4 regions of the Chryseobacterium sp. PvR013 genome follow, and region 2 is predicted to be linked to each of the others. Evidence: riboswitches for the same ligand, from Rfam matches in the RefSeq annotation. Region 2 holds a riboswitch; each other region holds the start of a gene.
What was found. A riboswitch is a leader RNA that binds a small molecule or an ion and turns the genes downstream of it on or off. The one in region 2 is predicted to bind cobalamin.
Positions count from the first base shown of each region.

Region 1: linked by a shared signal. The riboswitch ahead of JOE44_RS15175 (TonB-dependent receptor) and the one ahead of metE (5-methyltetrahydropteroyltriglutamate--homocysteine S-methyltransferase) in region 2 are both predicted to bind cobalamin.
Region 3: linked by a shared signal. The riboswitch ahead of JOE44_RS23030 (TonB-dependent receptor) and the one ahead of metE (5-methyltetrahydropteroyltriglutamate--homocysteine S-methyltransferase) in region 2 are both predicted to bind cobalamin.
Region 4: linked by a shared signal. The riboswitch ahead of JOE44_RS10050 (T9SS type A sorting domain-containing protein) and the one ahead of metE (5-methyltetrahydropteroyltriglutamate--homocysteine S-methyltransferase) in region 2 are both predicted to bind cobalamin.

Region 1 covers NZ_JAFIBT010000001.1:3,323,132-3,325,335, forward strand. The annotation lists gene JOE44_RS15175 (TonB-dependent receptor) at 1-1,199, opposite strand, end outside; cobalamin riboswitch at 1,308-1,493, opposite strand; gene JOE44_RS15180 (transporter) at 1,586-2,204, opposite strand, start outside.
Region 2 covers NZ_JAFIBT010000001.1:1,414,662-1,416,865, reverse strand. The annotation lists gene JOE44_RS06410 (Lrp/AsnC family transcriptional regulator) at 1-446, opposite strand, end outside; cobalamin riboswitch at 642-828, shown strand; gene metE (5-methyltetrahydropteroyltriglutamate--homocysteine S-methyltransferase) at 1,005-2,204, shown strand, end outside.
Region 3 covers NZ_JAFIBT010000001.1:5,059,607-5,061,810, reverse strand. The annotation lists gene JOE44_RS23030 (TonB-dependent receptor) at 1-1,202, opposite strand, end outside; cobalamin riboswitch at 1,235-1,413, opposite strand; gene JOE44_RS23025 (T9SS type A sorting domain-containing protein) at 1,550-2,204, opposite strand, start outside.
Region 4 covers NZ_JAFIBT010000001.1:2,239,142-2,241,345, reverse strand. The annotation lists gene JOE44_RS10050 (T9SS type A sorting domain-containing protein) at 185-1,291, opposite strand; cobalamin riboswitch at 1,352-1,542, opposite strand; gene JOE44_RS10045 (esterase-like activity of phytase family protein) at 1,777-2,204, shown strand, end outside.

The DNA.
Region 1 (2,204 bases), 1.9 Mb from region 2:
AACCTGTTCCACTGATAGGTTGTTGCCAATGCCACCAATGTGGTATACCGTGTAGGATAAGAAAAGTTATCAAGATTAGCATCAAGATTATTATATTGAAAATCTCCGCTCAGACTCACATCCCAATTGGGTGTGATAGAATAGATATTGGATGAGGAAAGATAGAGCTCTCTTTGGATATAGGTATTATCGGTATGAATAATAGACTGCGAACGAACCGTATCCATAAAATGAGTATAATCGTAGGCGAATTTTGCTTTCAGCTGTGTTTCAAATTTTGGGAACAGTTTTTTTCTCAGATTGGCCTGTACAAAATAATTTTCGTCAGAAAGTCTCGCTCCTCTTCCACCAAAACGGCCGTTAACGATAGGTGCCGGCATCCCACGGTTTGAAATATAACCGTAGCCACGGATATTCCAGCTTCCGTTATTTAAAGTGCCATTGATAGACGTTTCAAAACGTTTTGCCCTGATATCTGAATCCTGTCTCTTTGCGATGGTATCATAAGCCTGCTGGCCATCGGGATATTTCTTGGCATACCGAAATCTGTAAATCCCGTCACTCTGCATGAATTCTCCACTGAAACTGGCAGAAACTCTGTCTGATATTTTTTGTTCCAAACGGAATGATGGATTGAAAAGATCAATGGACGCACTTTTTGCTCTTATTACGAGATTGGTTTTTCTTGTTCCTTTAAATACAGGTGTTTTGGGCTGCAGATAGATCGATCCCGAAGAGCCAAAGTCTTTTGCAGGTTGGAAAATTTCACTTTTCTGCCCGTTATACAATGATATTTCTTCCAGATCATCTAATGAATATCTCCCGAGATCTACCAGCCCGTTTTGAGCATTTCCCAATTGAATTCCATCATAGAAAACACCTACATGCTGGCTTCCCATACTGCGGATATTAATGGTTTTCAAACCCCCTAACCCTCCATAATCTTTGATCTGAACTCCGGAAAAATACCGCAAAGCATCTGCAACTGAATGGCTGTTCAGTCTTTCCAGCTGCTCACCTTGCAGGGTTTGTGCCGGAATAATTTCTTTAAAATTCTTTTTATAAAGACTAATCGCCTTGATGGATTCCTCCTTCAGAGTGTCATTTTTCTTTTTTTGAGAATATAAAAGTTGAGATGTGATCACCAGTATTGTGAAAACAGCTTTATGAATTGCAGAAGTAGTTTGTTTTGCCGCCATTAGCTCATTTAGGATAATGAAGACGCTAATGGATATAAGAAAGCAACGACAAAGCACAGCTGTCACTGCACAGAATCATTGATGTCCTAAGCTTTATTCCACGAAAGCGTCAAACGATTATTTTCTGGCAGGTCTTCTGACTTACTCCATTTTTGAAATCCTTCCCATTAAAAAACAGTGGATATATTCTTCAAAAACCTTGGTGCGGAGCTTACAGCAGCGGGTCTGTTCCGGATTTTCACCGGATTCCCTTTTAAGAGCTTTTTAGGGCTCACCAAATTCCGGCAAAGATAAAAAATTATTCCTAACCCCCAATTAAAATAATGATTCATAAACAATTAAAGCTCCCGAAGGAGCTTTAACATGATTTTCAAAAGGGTTTTTATTTAAATCCCAATATTCAGGAAAATACTGAATCTTGATTTTGCTTCGATATCACCTCCTGCCAGATGGGTATACATAGGAAGCATGAGTTCACTTCCCAAACTCAGCCTTTTATAGGAGGCTTCAAATCCTAACTTTCCATACAAAGCGCTTCCGGCAGTATTGGGCAGCGCTTCATCAAACTGTTTGTTCTGGGCATACACTTCTCCCTGAACTCCGGTTTTCACTGAAAAAATGGATTTTTCATTTCCTGCAACCTGATAAAATCCCGTCGCTGCATAGTTCCATTGGTTTCCAAATCGGTAATTTTTCTTATTCTCCGTTTTGATGGTATAATCTGTATTCACCAACACAGCCACTTTATTTTTCTGAAACTTATAATTCAAAGCGGCCTGATAATCCCAGCTTCCTGTTCCCAGCTGAAAACTCGGATTAACGCCGGAAGCTCCTTTCTCATCGAATTTCCCCAAAGGGATTTTCACACCCAACCCTCCGCTTAAGTGGTGAAAATTATCTTTAGAACTCATCAGCTGATAAATTCCCATCAGGTTAAGATCCCCGATTCCATTGATTTTGATATCTCCCTGTTGGGTTTTCTTTTCATGGAAATGGAATGGCAGA
Region 2 (2,204 bases):
TGGTTGTTTTTCACTTCAGCCATGACAAATGTACTGTGGGTACTCCCGATGGAATCTACAGATCCCAGTTTATTAAATACGAAATCCTGGTAATGTTTCATATCTCTTACCTGAACTTTCAGAAGGAAATCAAAATCTCCGGAAATATTGTAGCATTCGGCAACTTCTTCAATCTCCAGAATTTCTTTTACAAAGTCATAGCCTACAGATCTGTCGTGAATTTTAAGCTTGATTTGGCAGAAAACGGTAAATCCGCGGTTGAGTTTTTCAGCATCCAGAACGGCTGCATATCTTTTAACAAACCCTTCCTGTTCCAGCCTTTTTACTCTTTCAAAAACCGGTGAAGTAGAAAGGTTCACTTCTTTAGCAAGTTCTTTAACGGTCAGTTTGGCATTTTTCTGGAGCAGCCTGAGCAGCTGTAAATCCTTGTCATCGAGTTGTTCCACAGAATATTATTCTTTTAAATGATTAAAACAATCAAATATATAGAATTATATGCTTTTATTTTTATTTTTAAAAGTTTATTTTGCTTAATTTTTCCTTATTTATTGTTCTTTTATTCTGTATTGCTAATTTTACACAAAATTAAAAACTTTTACTGGAAGCAATTGTTAAAGGTAAAAGTACAGTTCTTTATAGATACTTCATCAAACAGGAAAGGTTTTACTGAAGGTAGATTAATAGGGAATCGTGTGCAAATCACGAGCTGTCGCGCAACTGTAAGTAACACACCAAAAGTTTCTGTCTTGGTATATCCACTGCCAAAAGCGGGAAGGATGACGGAAACTGTTACAAGTCAGGAGACCTGCCTTTACTGAATTGACAATGCTTTCGCGGGCTGAAGCTTTTGGGTCATACAGATGATAGATCAGATTCATGTATTTTTCTTTCTGAAGGAAATACACTGTCTGCTATGTCATTACTTTCCTGAAACTTTTTCCGCTAAAACATAACGAAGCATTTTAAAGCACTTTCCTATTAAGTTTAATTAAAAAGTTTAAAAAATGCAAACTCACATTCTGGGCTATCCGCGTATTGGTAGCAAAAGAGAACTCAAAAAAGCCTGCGAACAATATTGGTCAGGTAAAATTCTTTTGGAAGAACTTCTGAATACAGGGAGAACTCTCTGTAATCAAAACTGGAATATTCAGAAAGAAGCCGGTATAGATCTTATCCCGTGCAACGATTTTTCCTATTATGATCAGGTATTGGATATGAGCCTTGTAGTAGGAGCAATTCCTTCACGTTACCATGAGGTGGTGCTTAAAAAGAACAACTCTGAGCTGGATCTTTATTTCGCGATGGCAAGAGGATACCAGAAAGAAGGGCTGGACATTACAGCAATGGAAATGACCAAGTGGTTCGATACCAACTATCACTACATTGTCCCGGAATTTTATAAAAACCAGCAATTTAAATTAAGCTCAGATAAAATTTTCAATGAATTTGCCGGAGCAAAACAGGCGGGTATCAATGCAAAACCGGTAATTATCGGGCTTGTTACTTATCTGTTATTAGGAAAAGAAAAAGAAGAAGGATTTGATAAACTGGATCTGGCTGGAAATCTTCTTTCTGTATATACGGAAATTTTAACCAAACTTCAGGAGCAGGGTGCTGAATGGATCCAGTTTGATGAACCTTTTCTGGCTCTGGATTTAACTGAGAAAGCAAAAGAAACCTATCTTTCTGTGTATTCAGAAGTAAGAAAACGTTTCCCGAAACTGAAATTCATTGTTGCCACTTATTTCGACGGATTAAAAGATAATGCATCGCTTGCTGTTTCGCTTCCGGTGAATACTTTGCATATCGATTTGGTTAGAAATCCGGAACAATTGGATGATATTCTGAATCGTATTCCGGAAAACCTAAGTCTTTCGTTAGGAGTAATTGATGGCAGAAATATCTGGAAAAATGATTTTGAAAAGTCATTGTCTTTCATCAGAAAAGCTGTTGACAAATTAGGCTCTGAAAGGATTTTGATTGCACCGTCATGTTCATTGCTTCATTCTCCTTGCGATCTTGATTTTGAAACGAACCTTAACCCTGAGATTAAAAACTGGCTTGCTTTTGCTAAACAGAAAGTAGAAGAACTGGTGACGCTTAAAGAACTGGTTTCAGGAACGGAAAAAGAACACATTCTTGAAGTATTTGAAGAAAATAAAAAAGCCATTGAAAGCAGAAGAACCTCTTCTCTTATCCACAAT
Region 3 (2,204 bases), 3.6 Mb from region 2:
TTCTTTGATACGTTAAGACTCACATCATACCATTTCAAGGCACTCCATTTTCCGGAGAATGAATACATAAAAGGAGACTTCACATCTTCCACAAAATCTTTCTTAAATCCACCTTCAAAACGCAGGTCTTTCGTAGCAAAATACCTCAACAATCCTGAAATTGAGCCGATATTTCTGCTTACATCAGATATTCCACTCGCGTACCCTTCTCCTTTATTGATCTGAAATTCTCCGATAAGATTAAAATTCCATTTTGAATTCAGGAAATAATTGAAATCATTTTTGAAGATATAATTTTTCCCGGTTCCACCACTGGATTTAGGTTGATTTAGTGAACCGAAATACTGAAAGTTTTCTTCCGTATAGGCTGCTTTAAAGGAGTTGCTGAAATTTGTTTTGTTCCAGTCCCACGAAAGAAGACTTCTTACACTTTGAGTCTTATATTTTGTCTTTGTTCCTGTTTCTTCATACACAGGATAATGCTGTGAAGAATCAAAAAACTGGCTCTGCCATGAAATTTTATGATCATTCGTTATCTTGTAGGAAGCTCCTGCATTGAACGTAGTATTGTAATAATTTCCGTTTCTGTTAATATAGTTCAGATCGCTTACCTTATAATCATTTTCACTTACAGAATAATTTCCGGAAGCTTTAAAACTGAACCTTTCATTACTGTAAGAACCTTTTACAAAATTATTATAGGTATTAAAAGAAGCAACCTCTGAAAATAAAGAACCATGGAAACCTTTGTTAAAATCAAGGGTATTATTCAGGTGAATACTTCCTCCGATAGCACCACTTCCATACACCACACTTCCGCCACCGGCTTTTATACCGATCTGATCATAGCCGAACAAAGCAATATTATTGATATCTCCCTGTCCCAGAAAACTGGAATTGATATTAATCCCATTCCATACAAATGCTGTCTGCTGAGCGGTAGTTCCTCTGAATGAAGGTGAAGAAACAGCACCACGACCATTTTCTTTAATAAAAACCTGCGACTGAAATCTCAGAAGCTCCGAAAGATTACTGGAGTTTTTCTCGGCATCTTCCGCCGAAATTATTTTTACAGGATGAAAAAGTTTAACCCTGTTCATCTGGTTGTCGAAAACATAAATAGTATCGATGGTTTTCTCTTGTCCAAAAAGAAAGCAACCATACGATGAAAAAAGCAGTACTAAAGATCTTTTTATATCCATACTTTTTTACTTTTCCTCCGAAAGCAATATGTTTTTTTAATTATAATTCCGGCAGGTCTCCTGACTTTCGCATTCTGCTCCTTCCCGTTTTTATACAGTGGTTTTTTGCAGAAACTTTTGTTGCGATTTACAGTTGCGGGGACAGTCCGGGAGTTACACCCGATTCCCTTTTCATTCCAAAATACTGGAAACCAAAATTTTTGCAAAGATAGTTTTTTATATGTATCCGCCCAAAACCATACGTATGCTTAAAAAGCCGGTCTTCTTATGAGGTGAAACAAAAAAAGAACAGCTGCTTTCAATATTGAAAACAGCCATTCATCCCACTACTTTACTATTTATATATGTTACTTTTTAATCAGTTTATAAGTCTCTTTTTTACCTCTTTTCTCAGAGTATTGTAAAATATAATCTCCTTTTGACAAGGATGAAACATCAATCTGTCCTTCTACAGCATTGAATGATTTCACCCTTTGTCCAACCATATTATAAATTTCTGCGTTCTCTATTTTTCCTGTTCCTTTAAAATATAGAATATCAGCAACTGGATTAGGATAAATACCTATGCTGTTTTTTTCTTTTACAGCATCATTGATGGATAAAAATTCAGAAGTATCCAGATAAAAAGCGATCATCTGACCTGAAGCATTTGTTCCTGAACCGGCAATTTTCTTTCCGTCCTGTGAAATAGCCAGAGGAAGTCCCATTGTTACTCCATTCGTTGCAATTCCTAAAGATGCTGCATAATCATTCAGATTAATCCTTCCGGTAGCAGAAGTCCAGATAAAACCTTCTCCGGACATGGGAGGAGCACCAAATGCTCTGTAATATCCGATAACTTTTTTCCCATCAGCAGAAATTCCTGTTGCACCCCCTTTGAAACTGAAAGAAGCATTAGGATGGGTGATATACGTGAGCCCGCTTACAGTATTCCAAACATAGGGATTAGGATTTGCCGATCCTATGATGGTATTTCCGTCTGCAGAAATCCCTCCTGCTTCC
Region 4 (2,204 bases), 820 kb from region 2:
CCGTAGGAATCCAGCCGCAATTATTCATGAAGAAATACTTCAGAAATAATTACAATCCAGACGATATTTCAATTAAAGACGTAAAAATTCCCATCCTTTGGAGGGGTGGCAAAAATTCAAAGAATTTTTGACGGGGTGGTTTTCTACACGCATTCATTAAACAACAACAATTAGGCACTTTTCTTTATTTTTTAACAATCTTATGGATCACAGAACCACTATTGGTTTTAATCTCAACAAAATAAACTCCTGAGGATAAAGATCGGATAGGAATCTTCAACTCCTGAGAAGTTATTACTTTCTGTCCTGTAGCAGAATAAATATTCACTTCTTTCAGTTTCTCATCAGTTTCAATCTGAATAAAATCACTGGCCGGATTTGGATAAATGCCGAATTTTTTCTTTGTAACGGAAGAAATACCTAAAGTCAGTTGTGCTTCAGTTGGAGTAAATGGTCTTCTTTGTCCGAAGCTTAATCCTAACCAATCGTTATTGCTCAGCTGAACCTGAGATAGATTTGCTTTCATTTGCCAGCTTGATAAATCTTTTCCTTTATACAATTTCCAGCTGTCCGATCCGGAAGTATTCCCGGTAAATGAATTTAATGATAAGTTAGAAATCTGATTGTTCGCTGATGTAAAATTAAAATAGGAAATCTGAGTCTGAACCAGCTGTAGAGCCTGCTCTGCAGTTATACTTCCGTTATATTTAATTCCAAACACAAAAGAATTGGCATTTCCATTGGCATTGTCTGTCCCAAAATCAATAACTATGAGGCTTTTATTATTTCCGGTTCCCACCCAATGAGTAACCTGAGAGGGAGTAAACCATGAAGAACTATAAGCCGGAACAGGAGGAGAAGGAGGGATGTCATAATGATCAAGGCCATATGAAACTCCATACCATTTTCCGTCCACTAAAGGAGTATAGCCTACACCGTTGTTCCATGTCATGCCGGATGTACTGGATCCGGACCATGTTATCCAGCTGTCATCAATGGTGGATGTATGATGGTTATAATTAAGAATAGAAAGATATCCTGTGGGAATATCAACGTTCATTTGGGGTTCTGCTGCCACAATTGCATTGATAAGATCTTCCATCAATAAATCATTGCCATCAAAACGGTATCCCCATGCATAAGAATTGGGAGTACTGCTGTCATTAAAATCTGCAATGAAATAGGCCTTTTTAGAACCGGTTCCTACCCAAAATTTAATGTCGTTTTCTGTAAATTGGGCCGACAAAAGCTGCATACAAAGCAGTAAGAAAAAAAGATAAATTTTCCTCATGATATTAATTTAAAGTTTTATTCCCGAAACTTATCTTCACGGGGAGAAACAATTCTTTCTCTGAAGTCAGTATTCTAAGGCAGGTCTCCTGGCTCACATCTTACAGCTTCCTTCCCGGATTTCCCTCCAGTGGATTATTATGCTATAAGTTTAAACAGTTTACAGTTGCGGGTACAGCTCAGGATTTGAATAGTATTCTCACCTGATTCCCTATTAATGAACATTGTTCAGCCTTAAAACGCTGCAAATATATCATATAAATTGATGAGTCTGTTTTGTGAATTATTTTTTTTCAGATATCCTTAAAAAATTGATTTTCATATTGTTTAATGATTTGATTGTATTGTTATTGTTTTATTTTTAAATCCTGAATTTTTCTGTTTATATTCAATTCATTTTGTAGATTCTAATGTTAAAATACAATTATCATTATATTCAAGATCAGTTTACAATCAGTTTATACATTCGCAGCCATAAAATAGCATATGAAAAAATTACTATGGTCTGTTGGAGTACTGGCAGTATTGGCCTCATGTAAAAGTGATGATGACACAACAATAATGAATCAGGATATTAATTATTCCAAACTTCCTCAGGAGTTTCCATTTACAAAACTGGCTACGATTAACGGAGTGGATGTTATCAACGGCGGATTTGGTTCCGGAGCTGCAGCTCACCCTACAAGAAAAGGTGAATTTTATGTCATTACAGACAGAGGTCCAAATACCGACTTCCAGAATGGAAAAAAGTTCTTAGCACCTAACTTTACGCCAACGATTATGCATTTTAAAATTAATGCTGACGGGAATGTAGAGGTTATCAAATATATTAAGCTTAAAAATCCATCAGGACAACCTATTACAGGTCTTCCAAATCCTGTAGGAATGGGAAGTACAGGAGAAATTGCTTATGA